Regions from separate parts of the Streptomyces sp. NPDC057702 genome, predicted to be linked through region 1. Evidence: predicted binding sites of a transcription regulator. Region 1 holds the regulator's gene; the other holds the start of a gene.

The links. The regulator HspR, encoded in region 1, represses chaperone genes until heat shock. The targets are predictions, from matches to a motif close to TTGAGNNNNNNNNNCTCAA.
Region 2: the regulator HspR is predicted to act here: its motif matches at 4,444-4,462, upstream of lon (endopeptidase La).

What each region holds. Positions count from the first base shown of each region.
Region 1 is NZ_JBHVJC010000011.1:40,959-49,057, forward strand. It holds gene dnaK (molecular chaperone DnaK) at 1-427, shown strand, start outside; gene grpE (nucleotide exchange factor GrpE) at 424-1,113, shown strand; gene dnaJ (molecular chaperone DnaJ) at 1,144-2,331, shown strand; gene ACFVFR_RS10255 (heat shock protein transcriptional repressor HspR) at 2,333-2,803, shown strand; gene ACFVFR_RS10260 (GNAT family N-acetyltransferase) at 2,993-3,820, shown strand; gene ACFVFR_RS10265 (MFS transporter) at 4,453-6,054, opposite strand; gene ACFVFR_RS10270 (AraC family transcriptional regulator) at 6,188-7,132, shown strand.
Region 2 is NZ_JBHVJC010000022.1:99,898-107,996, reverse strand. It holds gene ACFVFR_RS18605 (TetR/AcrR family transcriptional regulator) at 1-407, shown strand, start outside; gene ACFVFR_RS18600 (NAD(P)H-dependent oxidoreductase) at 815-1,408, opposite strand; gene lon (endopeptidase La) at 1,968-4,421, opposite strand; gene ACFVFR_RS18590 (MMPL family transporter) at 4,931-7,168, shown strand; gene ACFVFR_RS18585 (sensor histidine kinase) at 7,280-8,099, shown strand, end outside.

The sequences.
Region 1 (8,099 bases):
CGACATCGAGCGCATGATGCGCGAGGCCGAGCAGTACGCGGACGAGGACCACAAGCGCCGCGAGGCCGCCGAGACGCGTAACCAGGCCGAGCAGCTCGTCTACCAGACCGAGAAGTTCCTCAGCGACAACGAGGACAAGGTCCCCGGTGACGTGAAGTCCGAGGTCGAGGCCGCGGTCACCGACCTCAAGGAAAAGCTCAAGGGCGAGGACAACGCGGCCATCCGCGAGGCCACCGAGAAGGTCGCCACCGTCAGCCAGAAGCTCGGCCAGGCGATGTACGCCGACGGTCAGGCCGCCGCCGGCACGCCGGGCGCCGAGGGCGCCGCCGGCGCTGGTGCCGGTGCCGGTCAGGCCAAGGACGACGACGTCGTGGACGCCGAGATCGTCGACGACGAGAAGGACAACCGCCAGGGCGGTGCGGCGTGACGGAGGAGACTCCGGGCTTCGACGAGCAGCCCGACGTCCCCTCCGACGCCACCCCCGACGCCGCGTCGAAGTCCGACGCGGCGAAGGGGGCCGGGTCCGCCGACGCGGCGGGCCCGGCGGCCTCGGCCGGGGAAGCACCAGATGCCGGCCTCGACGGGAAAGCACAGCACGACGTGGCGCTGACGGCTCAGCTCGACCAGGTTCGTACGGCACTCAACGAGCGCACCGCTGATCTCCAGCGCCTCCAGGCGGAGTACCAGAACTACCGCCGCCGGGTGGAGCGCGACCGGGTCACGGTCAAGGAGATCGCTGCGGCCAACCTGCTCTCCGAGCTGCTGCCGGTGCTCGACGACGTCGGTCGGGCCCGCGAGCACGGCGAGCTGGTCGGCGGCTTCAAGTCGGTGGCGGAGTCCCTGGAGACCGTGGTCGCCAAGCTGGGTCTCCAGCAGTTCGGCAAGGAGGGCGAGCCCTTCGACCCGCTGATCCACGAGGCGCTGATGCACAGCTACGCGCCGGACGTCACCGAGACCACGTGCGTGTCGATCCTCCAGCCGGGGTATCGCATCGGCGAGCGAACGATTCGTCCCGCGCGGGTCGCCGTCGCCGAGCCGCAGCCGGGCGCCAGTCAGGCAGGCCAGGGCGATGAGGCGTCTGACGAGGAGAACGGTGGCCCGGACGAGGGCTGACGTGATGTACGGAGAGGAGGGACGTCGAGGATGAGCACCAAGGACTTCGTCGAGAAGGACTACTACAAGGTCCTCGGCGTCCCCAAGGACGCCACCGAAGCCGAGATCAAGAAGGCGTACCGGAAGCTCGCCCGCGAGTACCACCCGGACGCCAACACCGGTGACGCCAAGGCCGAGGAGCGCTTCAAGGAGATCTCCGAGGCCAACGACGTCCTCGCCGATCCCAAGCGGCGCAAGGAGTACGACGAGGCGCGGGCGCTGTTCGGCAACGGCGGCTTCCGCCCGGGGCCGGGCGGCCCCGGTGGCACCGGCAGCTTCAACTTCGACCTCGGCGACCTGTTCGGGGGCGGCGGACCGCAGCCCGGCGGGCCGGGCGCCGGCGGCTTCGGCGGCGGACTCGGGGACGTGTTCGGCGGCCTGTTCAACCGTGGCGGGCCGGGCACCCGGACCCAGCCCCGGCGCGGCCAGGACGTCGAGTCCGAGGTGACGCTCAGCTTCACCGAGGCGGTGGACGGCGCGACCGTGCCGCTGCGCATGTCGAGCCAGGCGCCGTGCAAGGCGTGCCAGGGCACCGGCGACAAGAACGGCTCGCCCCGGGTGTGCCCGACCTGTGTCGGCACCGGGCAGGTCAGCCGGGGCGGCGGGGGCGGCTTCTCGCTCACCGACCCGTGCGTGGACTGCCGGGGCCGGGGCCTGATCGCCCAGGACCCGTGTGACCAGTGCAAGGGCAGCGGGCGCGCCCGTTCCTCGCGCACCATGCAGGTCCGGATCCCGGCGGGCGTCAGCGACGGGCAGCGCATCCGGCTGCGCGGCAAGGGCGCCCCCGGCGAGACCGGCGGCCCGGCCGGCGACCTGTACGTCGTGGTCCACGTCGACGCCCACCCGGTCTTCGGCCGCAAGGGCGACAACCTCACCATCACGGTCCCCGTCGCCTTCGACGAGGCGGCCCTGGGCGGCGAGATCAGGGTCCCGACCCTGGGCGGGCCGCCCGTCACCCTCAAGCTGCCCGGGGGCACGCCCAGCGGGCGCACCATGCGGGCCCGTGGCAAGGGCGCCACCCGCAAGGACGGCACCCGGGGCGACCTGCTGGTCACCATAGAGGTGGCCGTGCCGGGCGAGCTCAGTGACAAGGCGCGGGAGGCGCTGGAGACCTACCGCGAGGCCACGGTGGACGAGGACCCGCGGGCCGAGCTGTTCCAGGCCGCGAAGGGAGAATGAGATGGACGGCCGAGGCGCACGCCCAGGCGGCGGCAGCCGCAACCCCTACGAGCTGACCGACGACTCACCGGTGTACGTCATCTCGGTCGCCGCCCAGCTCTCCGGTCTGCACCCGCAGACCCTCCGTCAGTACGACCGCCTCGGTCTGGTCTCCCCGGACCGCACGGCGGGCCGTGGTCGGCGTTACTCAGCCCGTGACATCAGCCTGCTGCGGCAGGTGCAGGCGCTCAGCCAGGACGAGGGCATCAACCTGGCGGGCATCAAGCGCATCATCGAGCTGGAGAACCAGGTGGCCGCGCTCCAGCAGCGGGTCGCCGAGCTCCAGCAGGCGGCGGACGGCGCGGCGGCGGCGATGCGGCAGCGTGAGGCCGCCGTGCACGCCTCCTACCGCCGTGACCTGGTCCCCTACGACCAGGTGCGGCAGACCAGCGCGCTGGTGGTGTGGCGGCCCCGCAGGCCAGGGCAGGACTAGTCCGCGCACGCCGACGCCTCGGCGCCCTGGACGCGACAGCGGTGGGCCCGTCGACCCCTCGGGGACGGCGGGCCCACCGGCGTGTCCGGGGGCGGGCGGTGCGCGTTAGGCGGGCGGGGCGCGTGGGCCGGGACGTCGGCTGGGTGGGGGCGTTGGCGGGGCGGGGCGCGGGCTTCGTACGGTGGGGGTGTGCATGAGGGTGAACTCGTCCCGGCCGACCGGGAACTGCTGTCCCTGCAACTGGGCGCGAACTGGACCGTGACCGGGGACGGCCGGCTGACCGGCCCGGACGCGCCCCGGCTGGTGGTGGCCGCCGCGGCCGACGGGGTGCGGGTCGCGGCCGACGCGAGCGTGCCCGAGAGGGTGCTGGCCGAGGTGCGGGCGACCGTCGCGAGGGTGCGCCCGGTGCTGCTGGCCGGCGCGGCGGGCGGCGGGGGCCCGGCGAGTGGTGGTCCGGTCGAGGGAGGGCCGGACTGCGTGGGGCGGGAGGGGGCGTACGGGGTGCCGGAGGCGGTCGTGCGGGCGCGGCGGCTGGTCGAGGCGGCCACCGGCGAGGCGACGCTGATCTCGGCGCCGAGCTATCTCGTCGCGCCCGGTACGCGGTTCGCGCCGACGGCCGAGGTGGTCACCTCCTCGGAACCGGGGCGGGCGGCGCTGCGCGCGGCCAACCCGGGCAACTGGGGCGCGGGGGAGTGGGACGATCTCCTCGACGGAGCCCTCGGCCCCTGGGCGATGGCCGTGGAGGCGGGCCGGGTCGTCGCGATCTGCCATACGCCGTGCGCGTCGGAGCTGGCCGCCGAGGCCGGGGTGTGGACCCGGCCGGGCCATCGCGGTCGGGGCCACGCGGCGACGGTCACCGCGGCGTGGGCCCGGGTCATGGCCGCGACCTCGGGCGGCAAGCGCCTCTTCTACAGCACCACGGCCGCCAATCTGGCCTCCCAGAACGTCGCCCGCCGCCTGGGGCTGCGCCAGCTCGGCTGGCTGTGGAAGCTGACCGACCGACGGGGCGGCGGGTGACCTGGTGAGCGACTGACGTGGCGAGCGGCGTGCCCCGCCGCGCGCCCGTGCCCACCTGGTGCGGTGGCGCGTTCCACCTCGGTGCGACTCCTCACGTGCGCCGAGGACTTGGCTCAGGTGATCGTGGCCCAGCGGCCGGAGCGGTCGCGATGACGGCCCTCGACCGGGGGTGGGCCCCTGTGGCGGGAGGCGTGCTCCTGCCGACCGGTCGGCGCTGGGCCGCCGTACGGACCTGCGCCGCCGTCGGGGACCGGGCGTGCGGAGTTCTCGACGGGCTGGCCGCGTCGGCCGCCGCGATCGTCGACTCCCGCGCGTACCGCGATCTGGCTCGTGCCTCCCGGTGGGGTGCCGCACGCCCCGTGATGGTGGGGGGCCGACTCCGGCCGCCGTCCTGGTGGTGCCCTCGCTGCCGGCCGGCCTGGCCTACGCGGGCGTGCCGCCGGCCGACCGGCAGGCCGGCCCGAACGTGCACTGGCGCGCGCCAGTGCACCGGGCGGCCGTGCTCCCGTAGAGCTGCCGCCACCCGTCAGGTAGCGGAACGTGCGGGGAGGACGGCGGGCGCGCTCGCCGACCTTCGGGGGTGCGGTCGGCGACGGTCGTGCGGAAGCGTGGAGGGGCCGTGCCTTCGATGGTCACGGCTGGGCCCGGCCGTGTGGATGGCCCTGACACGGTCCCTGGTCCTGCGCCCGGCCGAGCGGGGACTTCTCCACGGCCGGCGACTGCGGGGTGCGCGTAGGGGACACGCGCCGCAGCAGCAGGAGTACGAGCACGATCAGTACGGCGGACAGAGCACCGCCGACGATCGCCGCGGCGTGCAGCCCGGAGGTGAACGCCGCACGCACGGCCGAGGCCATGGACCGACCCGTCTCGCCGGGTAGGCGCTCGGCGATCGCGAGGCCGCCGCCCACATTGTCGGCCGCCCGCGACACCGCCTCCACGGGTGCGTCGGCCGGAGCCCCGGCGTGTACGCGGTGCCGGTACACCGCTGCCATCACGCTGCCGGTGGCGGCGATACCGAAGGCGAGGCCGAGTTCGTAGGCGGTCTGCCCGATCGCGGTGGCCTGACCGTTCCTGCCGGGTGGAGCGGCCCCCACGGCGATGCCGGTGCCGAGTACGGCGATCGGGGCCAGGCCCAACATCATGACCGTCGCCGCGCCGACCGCCCTCAGCGCACCGGACTCGTCGGCGGGCAGCGTGGCAAGCACCGCGAAGGCCGCCCCCGCCGACGCCGCGCCCCAGGCGATCACGTACGCCGGACGAATCCGCCGCGCGAGCACCGGCGTGAGCTGTGAGCCCACGGCGAGACCGACGGCGGGAACCACCATCAGCAGACCGGCCCGCACCGGGGACGCACCGGTGACGACCTGGAGGTACTGCGGCATCAGGTACTCCACACCGTTCATCGCGGCCAGGCCGATGAACATCAGGACCAGGGCGGCGGTGAAGGTGCGGTCGGCGAAGAGTCGTACGTCCAACAGTGGTGCCATAACGCGCCGTTGCCGTCGTAGGAACAGGACGCCGAAAGTCAGCCCCACGGCCGCCGCGGTGAACGTCCCCGGGGCGAGGCCGTGTTCGCCCCCGCTCTTGATCGCGTAGACCAGCGGCAGCAACGTCAGCAGGAGCAGGGGAGCGCCGACCCGGTCGAGTCTCCTGGCCCCGGCCGTGGGCGGACGAGGCACCAGCGTCGGCACGGCGGCCAGGACGAGGGCCATGACGGGAACGGCGGGCAGGAACACCGAGCCCCACCAGAAGTGCTCCAGCAGGACTCCGCTGACCACGGGACCGACGGCGATACCGCTGGACAGGGCCGTCACCCACAGCGCGATCGCCCGCGCCCGCGCCACGGGGTCGGTGAACATGTGGCTGATCAGCGCCAGCGTCGCCGGCAGGATGGCCGCTCCGGCGGCGCCGAGGACCGCCCGGGCCAGGATCAGCGCCTCCGGGCCGGGCGCCCACGCGGCCAGGACCGAGGCGGCGATGAAGACGGAGACGCCGCCGACCAGGAGCCGGCGGTGTCCGTAGCGGTCACCGAGGTTGCCGGACAGGACCAGCAGGGACGCGATGGCGAAGCCGTACACGTCGTTGATCCACAGCAGTTGGGTGCTCGACGGCACGAGATCGGCCGCCAACGCGGGCGTCGCCAGCCACAGGACGCCCAGGTCGACGGTCATCAGCAGGGTGGGCAGGAGGAGTACGGCGAGACCGACCCACGGCCGTCGGACACGGGCAGGCACCGGCCGCGGGCCCGGAGGGGAAGTGAGTGAAGTAGGCACAGGGGCCAGCCAACCGGCGAGCGGTTGGACGAGCGATAATCAAAGCTCCGCAATCGATGTTCATGCGTCTGTTCGGCCGTCTAGGCTGTCGGGCATGGGAGATGCCCTGTCGAGCCTGCTGCGCGACATCCGTCCCGCCGGAGCCCTCTTCGACCAGTCGACGCTCCGCCCTCCGTGGTCCCTGCGGTTCGCCGAGGAGACGTCGCTGACGCTGCTCACCATGCTCAGCGGCGAGGCATGGGCAACCCCCGACGGCGCGGACGCCGTGTCGCTGCACACGGGGGACGTCGCTCTCGTACGCGGCCCCGCACCCTTCACCGTCGCGGACGACCCCGCCACACAGGCCGTCGCCGTGGTCGATCGGGACGGGGCCTGTACCGCCCCCGACGGGAGGGCGCTCGGCGGCGGACTGCCGATGTGCCGCCGGGACGGCCTCCCCGGCGAGGCGGCCGTGCTGCTGAAGGTCACGTACGAGGTGAACGGCCAGGTCGGGCGCCGCGTCCTCGACGCGCTGCCCCCACTCGCCCGCGTCCCCGCGCTGCCGGGCGGCTGCCCCACGCTGCACATGATCTCCACCGAGGTCGGCGGGGACAGCCCCGGGCGTGACGTCGTCCTTGACCGGTTGCTCGACCTGCTCCTCGTCTCCAGCCTGCGCGAGTGGTTCAAGCTGCCGACGACGGATGTCCCCGCGTGGTACCGCGCGCAGACCGACCCGGTGGTCGGCCGGGCCCTGCGGTCCCTCCACGACGATCCGGCACACCCGTGGACCGTCGCCGAGCTCGCGGCGCGGAGCGGGGTCTCCCGGGCCGCCTTCGCCCAGCGATTCACCCACCTCGTCGGCCGCCCGCCGATGGCCTACCTCGCCGAGTGGCGCATCTCCCGGGCCGCCGACCTGCTGGCCGACAGCGACGCGACGGTCGCCGCGGTGGCCCGCCAGGTCGGCTACTCCAGTTCCTACGCCCTCAGTGCCGCCTTCAAGCGCACGCTCGGCGTCCGCCCGACCGAACACCGCGACCGCGTCCACGGCCGGGTCGCCTGAGGGCACGGCCCGGCCGTGCCCTCGTCACACCGGACTCGTGCGGCGCACGCACTCCTTCACCACCTCCCGCGGACCGCCCGTCCGCTCCAGCCGGATACCGCCGCACGCGCGCGCCGTCGCCGTGCTTGAGGAGGTCCTCCGTGGCGCTGTGCGCCACCTCGGCCCCCGTGGTCCTGCGCCTGGCTGCTCCGCGCCGATGGCCTCGGGGGCTGGCACTGGCGGTACGCGATGCTCGCCCCACACATCCGGATACGCACCGATGGCATGGCCCGGGTGCCGCACACCGACCGCACCCGAGGCCCAGGCCCACGGTGGGCGCACCCCGGGGTCGCGCCCACCCCGCCGGCGCGATGGCTCGCGCACGTGCTCACCCCGTCCGACGACCTGGCCACGGCCTGGATCGTGCACCACGGACCGCTGCCCGAGCGGCCGGGCGAGCCCGCCCGCGACGATCGCCGGGGGCCGTTCGTGGAGCGCCCACCACGAGCCCGACCAGCCCGCCCCTGCCCCCAGCCCCAGGTAGCGTCAGCCCTCACGACTGAAGCCAGGGCAGGCGGCTTCAGCGCCCGGCGGGTCGGGGGAGGCGCAGGTGGGGTGTTTGTCGCAGCTGGGCGTTAGGTCGCGATCAGTGGAAGTCGCAGAAAACCGGCCTCGCGGCGGGTAAACCCGCAGGTCAGTCACTCTGGTTCCCGCGCACGCGGGGGTGGTCCCGGCAGTGTCAGCGTGGCGGAAGCGCGTCCAAGCTGGTCCCCGCGCACGCGGGGGTGGTCCCTCCGCGAGGCGCTGGAGGCGGCCGGAATCCCGCTGGTCCCCGCGCACGCGGGGGTGGTCCTGAAGCCCAACGGAGCTGCGATACGGGCTATCCCTGGTCCCCGCGTGCGGGGGTGGTCCTCGGGTCGCCATGGAAGCCCGCGAAGATTTCTACTGGTCCCCGCGCACGCGGGGATGCCCCCAGATGTCAACAGCA
Region 2 (8,099 bases), on a different contig from region 1:
ACGGCGCCGACGGGATGTGGCGCAGTGCGCTCCAGGAGGCCGCGACCAGCGCCGGCGCCGACCCCCGGGAGCAGCTGCTCGGCCTGTTCGACGCGCTCCGAGCGGCCACCATCTGCGACGGCTTCCGTGGTTGTGCCTTCATAAACACCGCGAGCGAGACCGAGCCCGGCACCGCCCCACACGCCACCAGCGTCGAGCACAAGCAGGCCGTGCGGGCGTGGTTGAGGGAGCTCACCGCCGCCGCGGGTGCCGAGGACCCGATCCTGCTGGCCCGACAGCTCAGTGTGCTGATCGATGGCGTCATGTCCGCCGCGGCTCTGGAGCCGACACCCGAGTTCACCGAGGCCGCCCGCGCGGCGGCGCGCACCCTGATCACCGTCGCCTGCCCGGACCCCGCCCTGACCTAGCCGGCCTCGGGGTCACCACGCACCGCGCCGGCCCCGCACACCTGGCCGCCCCCGGACGCCCCCGCCGACCCACCCACGCCCGCCCCGAGCAGGCGCCCCGCGTACGGCCCGGGTGTGGCCGGTCGAGAAGGCGCCCGTCGAACCGCCGTCCATGGGCTCTGACCCACGGGCCCCGGCCTCTACGCCCTCACCTCGCGCGTGCGCCCTTCGCCCGCTCCGTCCGGCGACGGCCCACCACTTTCACGGACCGGGCCGCACGCGGGCCCCACACCAGCGCGCACGGCCCTCTCCGAGTGCCGCCACGACGGATGGTGAAGCGGCGGGCGACGCAGAAGGTCCCGGCACAGCGTGGACGCCGTGCCGGGACCCCGGGCGAAGGTGACGACACCCCGGTGTCGTCGTCGCGCTCAGGCGGCCAGGCTCGACTCCTCGGCGGCGGCCGGCGCTATGTGTGACGCTCCCTGCGACGGGCTGGCCTGGAGGAGGGTCCGGTACGCGTCCTGCTGGGCCGCCAGCCCCGCCTCGTCCATCCGCCGCGTGCCGTAGGCGACGAACGGCTCCTCGTAGCGCATGCTGGTCGCCCCGGCCGTCGCGTCGAAGGGCCGCAGCAGGTCCGGCACGGAGTGGCGGTGCACGCCCTCGGGTCCGTACGAGTCGCGAGGCCCGCCTACGGAGGTCGCCACCCGCAGCGACTTGTCCCGCAGGGCGGAACCCTCGCTGCCGTAGGCGAACCCGTACACCAGGACCTCGTCGAGCCACTGCTTGAGCAGGGGCGGCGCCGCGTACCAGTAGAAGGGGAACTGCAGCACGACCCGGTCGTGCGCCCGCAGCAGACCCTGCTCGTGTGCGATGTCGATGCGCGCGTCGGGGTACGTGGCGTACAGGTCATGGACCGTGACGCCGGCAACGCTCCTGGCAGCATCGGCGAGGGCTGTGTTGACGCGCGAGTCAGCCAACTGCGGGTGAGCGAGGACAACCAGGGTGCGGGGCTCGGATGCCACGAAAGTCTCCTGTTTCGGAGGCGATGCGTACGACCGGTGCGGCGAGGCCACACGGAGGATTCGGTAGCAAACAGACAGGTCTGTCTGACGCTTCAAAAGCTAACAGACAGACCTGTCTACCTGTCAAGGTCACAGAGATCATCAACGACTCGTTCACCCTTTCGAGTTGAGGTGCCGTCACTCCAGTCGTCACGGGGTGGCCTGACGCGTCCTTCGAGAACCGTGGTGCTCGCCGTCGTGCGAGGTCAGGAGCCCTCCCACGCGCGGTGAGCCCACCCGCGTGAGGAGCTGCGCCGCTCCGGCGGAAGGCAGCCGCCGGCGTGCCGGGCGCGGCGTACACCAGCCCCTGCCAGGCGTCCGCCGGCCAGCCGCCGCGAGCCCGGACGTCCGGCGCCGGGCCCCGCCTCCGGGTGGCCCCGCGCCGCCCCAGGCGGCCCGCCGCGAGCACCTGACGGTGGCGTCGGCTCAGGCGCTCCGGGCGCCCGGACACGCCGAAGCCGGCGCCCCCCGAGGGAGGGCACCGGCTCGGTCACCGACCGTGGATCATGCTCCGGTCAGCTCAGGCGGCGACCCGCTCTCGGGCGTCCGCGCCCCGCTGCGAGCCGGACTCCGCGGCGGGGCGGAGCGCCAGTTCCAGCACCTGCCGCACGTCCGATACCGGGTGCACGTCCAGCCGATCGAGGATCTCGGCGGGAACGTCGTCCAGGTCGGGCTCGTTCCGCTTGGGAATGATCACCGTCGTGATCCCGGCACGGTGCGCGGCCAGCAGCTTCTGCTTGACCCCGCCGATCGGCAGCACCCGGCCGGTCAGCGACACCTCGCCGGTCATGGCCACATCCGGGCGCACCTGGCGGCCCGACAGCAGCGAGGCGAGCGCCGTGGTCATGGTGATGCCCGCGCTCGGCCCGTCCTTGGGCACCGCACCGGCCGGTACGTGCAGGTGAACGCCGCGCTCCTTCAGGTCGGCGACCGGCAACTCCAGCTCCGCCCCGTGTGAGCGCAGGAAGGAGAGCGCGATCTGCGCGGACTCCTTCATGACGTCGCCCAGCTGGCCCGTCAGCGTGAGCCCCGCCCCGCCCGTCTCGGGGTCGGCCAGCGACGCCTCGACGTAGAGCACGTCCCCACCGGCGCCGGTGACGGCCAGCCCGGTGACCACGCCGGGGACGGCCGTTCGCCGCTCGGCCGGGTCCTGCGCCGCCTCCGGGGTGTGGTGGGGGCGACCGATGAGCGGACGCAGCTCCTCGGGACCGATGGTGAACGGCAGCTCCTGCTCGCCGAGCTCGTGCCGGGCGGCCACCTTGCGCAGCAGGCGCGCCACGGCCCGCTCCAGGTTCCGCACGCCCGCCTCCCTGGTGTACTCCCCCGCCAGCTTGCGCAGCGCCGTGTCCTCCAGCGCGACCTCACCCGGCTCGAGCCCGGCCCGCTCCAACTGGCGCGGCAGCAGGTGGTCACGCGCGATGGTGACCTTCTCGTCCTCGGTGTAGCCGTCGAGGCGCACCACGTCCATCCGGTCCAGCAACGCCTCGGGAATGGCTTCGAGCACGTTGGCGGTGGCCAGGAACACCACGTCGGACAGGTCCAGTTCGACCTCCAGGTAGTGGTCCCGGAAGGTGTGGTTCTGCGCCGGGTCGAGCACTTCGAGGAGCGCGGCGGCCGGATCGCCCCGGAAGTCGGAGCCCACCTTGTCGATCTCGTCGAGCAGGACGACCGGGTTCATGGAGCCGGCCTCCTTGATCGCTCGCACGATCCGGCCCGGCAGGGCACCCACGTAGGTACGTCGGTGGCCCCGGATCTCGGCCTCGTCCCGGACACCGCCCAGCGCGACCCGTACGAACTCGCGCCCCATGGCGCGGGCGACGGACGTCCCGAGCGAGGTCTTGCCGACGCCGGGGGGACCGACGAGCGCGAGCACGGCACCGCCCCGCCGACCTCCCACGACACCGAGCCCACGGTCAGCGCGGCGCTTGCGCACCGCGAGGTACTCGGTGATGCGCTCCTTCACGTCCCGCAGTCCGGCGTGGTCGGCGTCGAGCACCTCCTTGGCACCCCGGATGTCGTACGCGTCCTCGGTCCGCTTGTTCCAGGGGAGTTCGAGAACCGTGTCCAGCCAGGTCCTAATCCAGCCACCTTCGGGGCTCTGGTCGGATGCCCGCTCCAGCTTGTCGACCTCCTTGAGGGCCGCCTCGCGCACCTTCTCCGGCAGGTCAGCGGCCTCGACACGGGCCCGGTAGTCGCCGGTCTCGTCCTCGCTGTCGCCCTTGAGCTCGGCGAGTTCCTTGCGTACGGCCTCAAGCTGGCGGTGCAGCAGGAACTCGCGCTGCTGCTTGTCGACACCGTCCTGCACGTCCTTGGCGATGGACTCGGCCACGTCCTGCTCGGCCAGGTGCTCGCGGAGCCAGCCCATGGCGAGCTTGAGGCGTGCCACCGGGTCGAGGGTCTCCAGGAGCTCCAGCCGCTGGGCGAGCGTGAGGAAGGGCAGGTATCCGGAGTTGTCGGCGAGCTGCGAGACGTCGTCGATCTGCTGGACCCGGTCCACCACCTGCCAGGCACCGCGCTTGCGCAGCCAGCTCGTGGCCAGCGCCTTGTACTCCTTCATCAGTTCGGCCTGGGAACCGGGCGAGAGGTCGCTGGCGTCCGGCCCGGCCTCCTCCACCGGAGTGCCTTCGATCCACAGCGCCGCCCCGGGCCCGGTGGTCCCGGCGCCGACGCGGACGCGGTGCACGCCGCGGATGAGCGCGCCGGGGTCGCCGTCGGAGAGGCGGCCCACCTGCTCGACCGTGCCGAGCGTGCCCACCCCCGCGTACGTCCCCTCGACCCTGGGCACCAGCAGCACCTGCGGCTTCCCCGTGCTTCCGGTGCCGTTTCCGCTGGACCTGGCGGCGGCCTGGGCCGCTTCCACCGCGGCGCGTACGTCCGCGTCCGTCAGGTCGAGCGGCACCACCATGCCGGGCAGCACGACCTCGTCGTCGAGCGGCAGCACGGGCAGAGTGAGCGGTGTAGACAGCGAAGCCATGATCTCCCCTTCGGCAGGCAAGTTGAGCTACTCAGACTCAATGCATCTGAGGCTCCTCATGTTCCCCACAGCGTGTTCGCTGTGAGCGATCAGGCCCCTGCCGCCCCGCCCTGTGCTCTCCAACCGGTCACTGTGCCGCTTTAGTCCATGTGTGTCCGGTGCCGAGCGGGGTGGTCTTGCGGTGCGGGCGGCACGAGCTGGCGTGGGCCGGGCGGGAGAGGGTGTCGGGCGGGATCGGCGGTCCAACAGCGGCGGGGACGCGATCTCGAACGCCGGCGCGGGTCCGCGGTGACCTGGGCCAGGACCGGCGAGCCGGAACATCGACCTCGCCCGGTGGACGGGTGCCACGGCGCGCGGGGGCCGGGTGGGTCGCGCGAACGTATACCGCGATCGCGGTAGGTGGTCGTGCGGATTCAGTACACCGGGATGCCCGTAGCCGCACGACGACGGAGCGGGTCTCCCCGGGCGAGCCTTGACCGGTCATCGCTTGTGGAGAGGGAGACCCTGACGTGGCGACATTTCTGTATCGGCTCGGCCTCGGCGCATTTCGACGCCGTGGCCGGGTCCTCCTGATATGGCTGGGGGTGCTGGCCGCGATCGCGGTGGGCGCCGGACAGGCAGCGGGCCCCTCGGACGAGGAGTTCTCGATGCCGGGGATCGAGTCGCAGAAGGCGTTCGACCTCATGGAGGAGCGCTTTCCCGGAACGGCCGCGGACGGTGCCACCGCCCGGATCGTCTTCGTCGCCCCAAGCGGGCGACAGGTGACCACGGGCGACACCAGGGAGGCCGTCGAGCGCGCGGTGGGCTCGCTGGCCGACGGCCCCCAGGTGGCCGACGTCGCCAACCCGTTCACGTCGGACGCGGTCAGCGAGGACAGCGCGACGGCGTACGCGGTGGTCACCTACAAGGTGGAGTCCTCCGATGTCACCGACGCCAGCCGGGCGGCGGTGGACAAAGCGGCCGAGCAGGCGCGGTCGGCGGGCCTGACGGTGGAGATCGGCGGGTCGGCGATGGACGGCGACGGCGGCCCCGGAGGGACGGCGGAGATCATCGGCCTCGCGGCGGCTGCCGTCGTGCTGCTGCTGTCGTTCGGATCGCTGGCAGCGGCGGGCCTGCCACTGCTCACCGCGATCGTGGGGGTCGCCGTGAGCCTGTTCGGCATCCTGCTGTTGGCGGGACCGCTGGGGCTGTCCGCGGACACGCTCACCCTCGGAATGATGCTGGGCCTCGCGGTGGGCATCGACTACGCCCTGTTCGTGGTCTCCCGCTACCGGGAGGAGCGCGGGCGCGGTCGAACGGCGCAGGACGCGGCGGGAGTGGCGGTGGGGACCGCCGGGTCGGCCGTCGTGTTCGCCGGAGTCACCGTCGTGATCGCGCTGGCGGGCCTGTCGGTGGTCGGCATTCCGACCCTGACGAAGATGGGCCTGGCCGCGGCGGGAGCCGTCGGGGTCGCCGTGCTGGTCGCGTTGACGGTCGTCCCCGCGCTGCTCGGGTACTGGCCCAACGCCGTGCTGGCTCGCGGGGCCCGTGCCCGAGGCGGCGAGCGGGCCACACTCCCGGGCGGCGGCGCGCCGGACACGGAGCGGCGGGACAACCTGGGCACGCGCTGGGCCCGATTCGTTCTGCGCCGCCCGGTGGCCGTACTGGTCGTCAGCGTGGTCGGCCTCGGCGCGCTGGCCATACCGGTGACGTCGTTGCGGCTCGGCATGCCGGGTGACGAGGCCAGGTCCACCGCCACCACTGAGCGGCGGGCCTACGACGCGCTCGCCGAGGGCTTCGGCCCCGGCTTCAACGGCCCGCTGACCATCGTCGTGGACGCGAAGGGGGCGGGCGATCCGCGGGCCGCGGTGCGTACCGTCCGCGATCGGATCAGCGGTACGGACGGCATCGTGTCGGCTTCGCGGGCCAGCTTCAACCAGTCCGGCGACACGGCGATCTTCCGCGCCACCCCGTCGACCAGCCCCACGGACGAGAAGACCAAGGACCTGGTGGAGACCATCCGCCACGGCCGCCCAGAGGTGGAGAAGCGGGCTTCGGCGACGTTCGAGGTGACCGGTACGACCGCGCTGAACATCGACATCGCGGCCAAGGTGCAGTCCGCGCTGGCGCCGTACCTGCTGGTGGTGGGCGGGCTTGCGGTGGTGTTGCTGCTGGTGGTCTTCCGGTCCGTGCTGGTGCCGGTCAAGGCCGCCCTGGGCTTCGTCCTCTCCGTGCTGGCGGCACTGGGTGTGCTGGTGCTGGTCTTCCAGGAAGGGCACGCCGCGGACCTGTTCGGGGTGGAACAGACCGGACCCATCATGAGCCTGATGCCGATCTTCATGATGGGCATCGTCTTCGGACTGGCCATGGACTACGAGGTCTTCCTGGTCTCCCGGATGCGGGAGACCCACGCCCACGGCGAGAGCGCCGACCAGGCGGTCGTGTCCGGGTTCCGGCACAGCGCCCGGGTGGTGACGGCCGCCGCGCTGATCATGATCGCGGTCTTCTCCGGCTTCATCGGGGAGGAGGGGTCGCTGATCAAGATGCTCGGCTTCGGGCTGGCCGCCGCGGTGCTCTTCGACGCCTTCGTGGTCCGGATGGCGATCGTGCCCGCCGTCCTGGCCCTGCTCGGCAACCGGGCCTGGTGGCTGCCGAGATGGCTGGACCGCGTCCTGCCCCGCGTCGACGTGGAGGGCGAGGCGCTCGGCCACGCGCGGCCCACCGGCCCGGGGCCCGACGCGGACCGGCCGGTCACGGCACGCCTCTGACCCGCTCCACCCGTGGGGCCGCCCGAGGAAGACGCCTCGGCGGTCCCACGGGCCCACCCGCCGCGCCATCGGCGACCATAGACCTCGGTACGACCCCACACGGAGAGCGCGATGACCAGCAACCTCGAACGACACGGGGAGCGCCGCGCCCGAGCCACGGACGTGCTCACGGCGGTGGCGTTGTGCGTCTGCACCCTCTTCGGGGCCCGGATCAGCACGTCCGAGTCCTCGCCCCCGCAAGCCCTGTGGCCCGCCTGGATTCTCGTCGTCTCCGGCGCGGCCGTCCTGGCCGCCCGCGGTCACCCACGGGCCACCCTGACGGTCACCGCGACCGCGGCTGCCGTGCTGACCGCTCTGGGGTACCTGCCAAGTCCTCTGCTGCTGGCTCCCGTCATGACCGCCCTGTACTGGCTCGCCGCGCTCACCGATTCGCGCACCACCAACGTGTACGGCTCGGCGACCATGGCTGTACTGGTGGCGACCTCCCTGGCAGCCGCGCCCCTCGGTGATGACTTCATCCTCCGCACCGTGGGCACGATCCTGTGGCTGTTGTTGCCGGTGTCCCTCGGCGGCCGGAGCCGCTTCCGGCGCGCCTACCTCGAATCCGTCAAGGCCCGTGCCGCGCACGCCGAGCACACCCGCGAGGAGGAGGCCCGTCTGCGTGTCGCCGAGGAACGCATGCGCATCGCCCGCGAACTCCACGACGCCGTCGCACACCACATGGCCGTCGCTCACGCCCAGGCCGGGACCGCCGCTCACCTCGCCGTCTCCCATCCCGAACAGACTCGCAAGATCCTCACCGACCTGGTCGGCACCACTACCTCCGCACTGCTCGAACTCCGCGCCACCGTGGGCGTACTGCGTCAGACCGCCGACCCGAACGCCGACCCGCTGGAGCCCACTCCGAGCCTGGACCGCCTACCTGACCTCG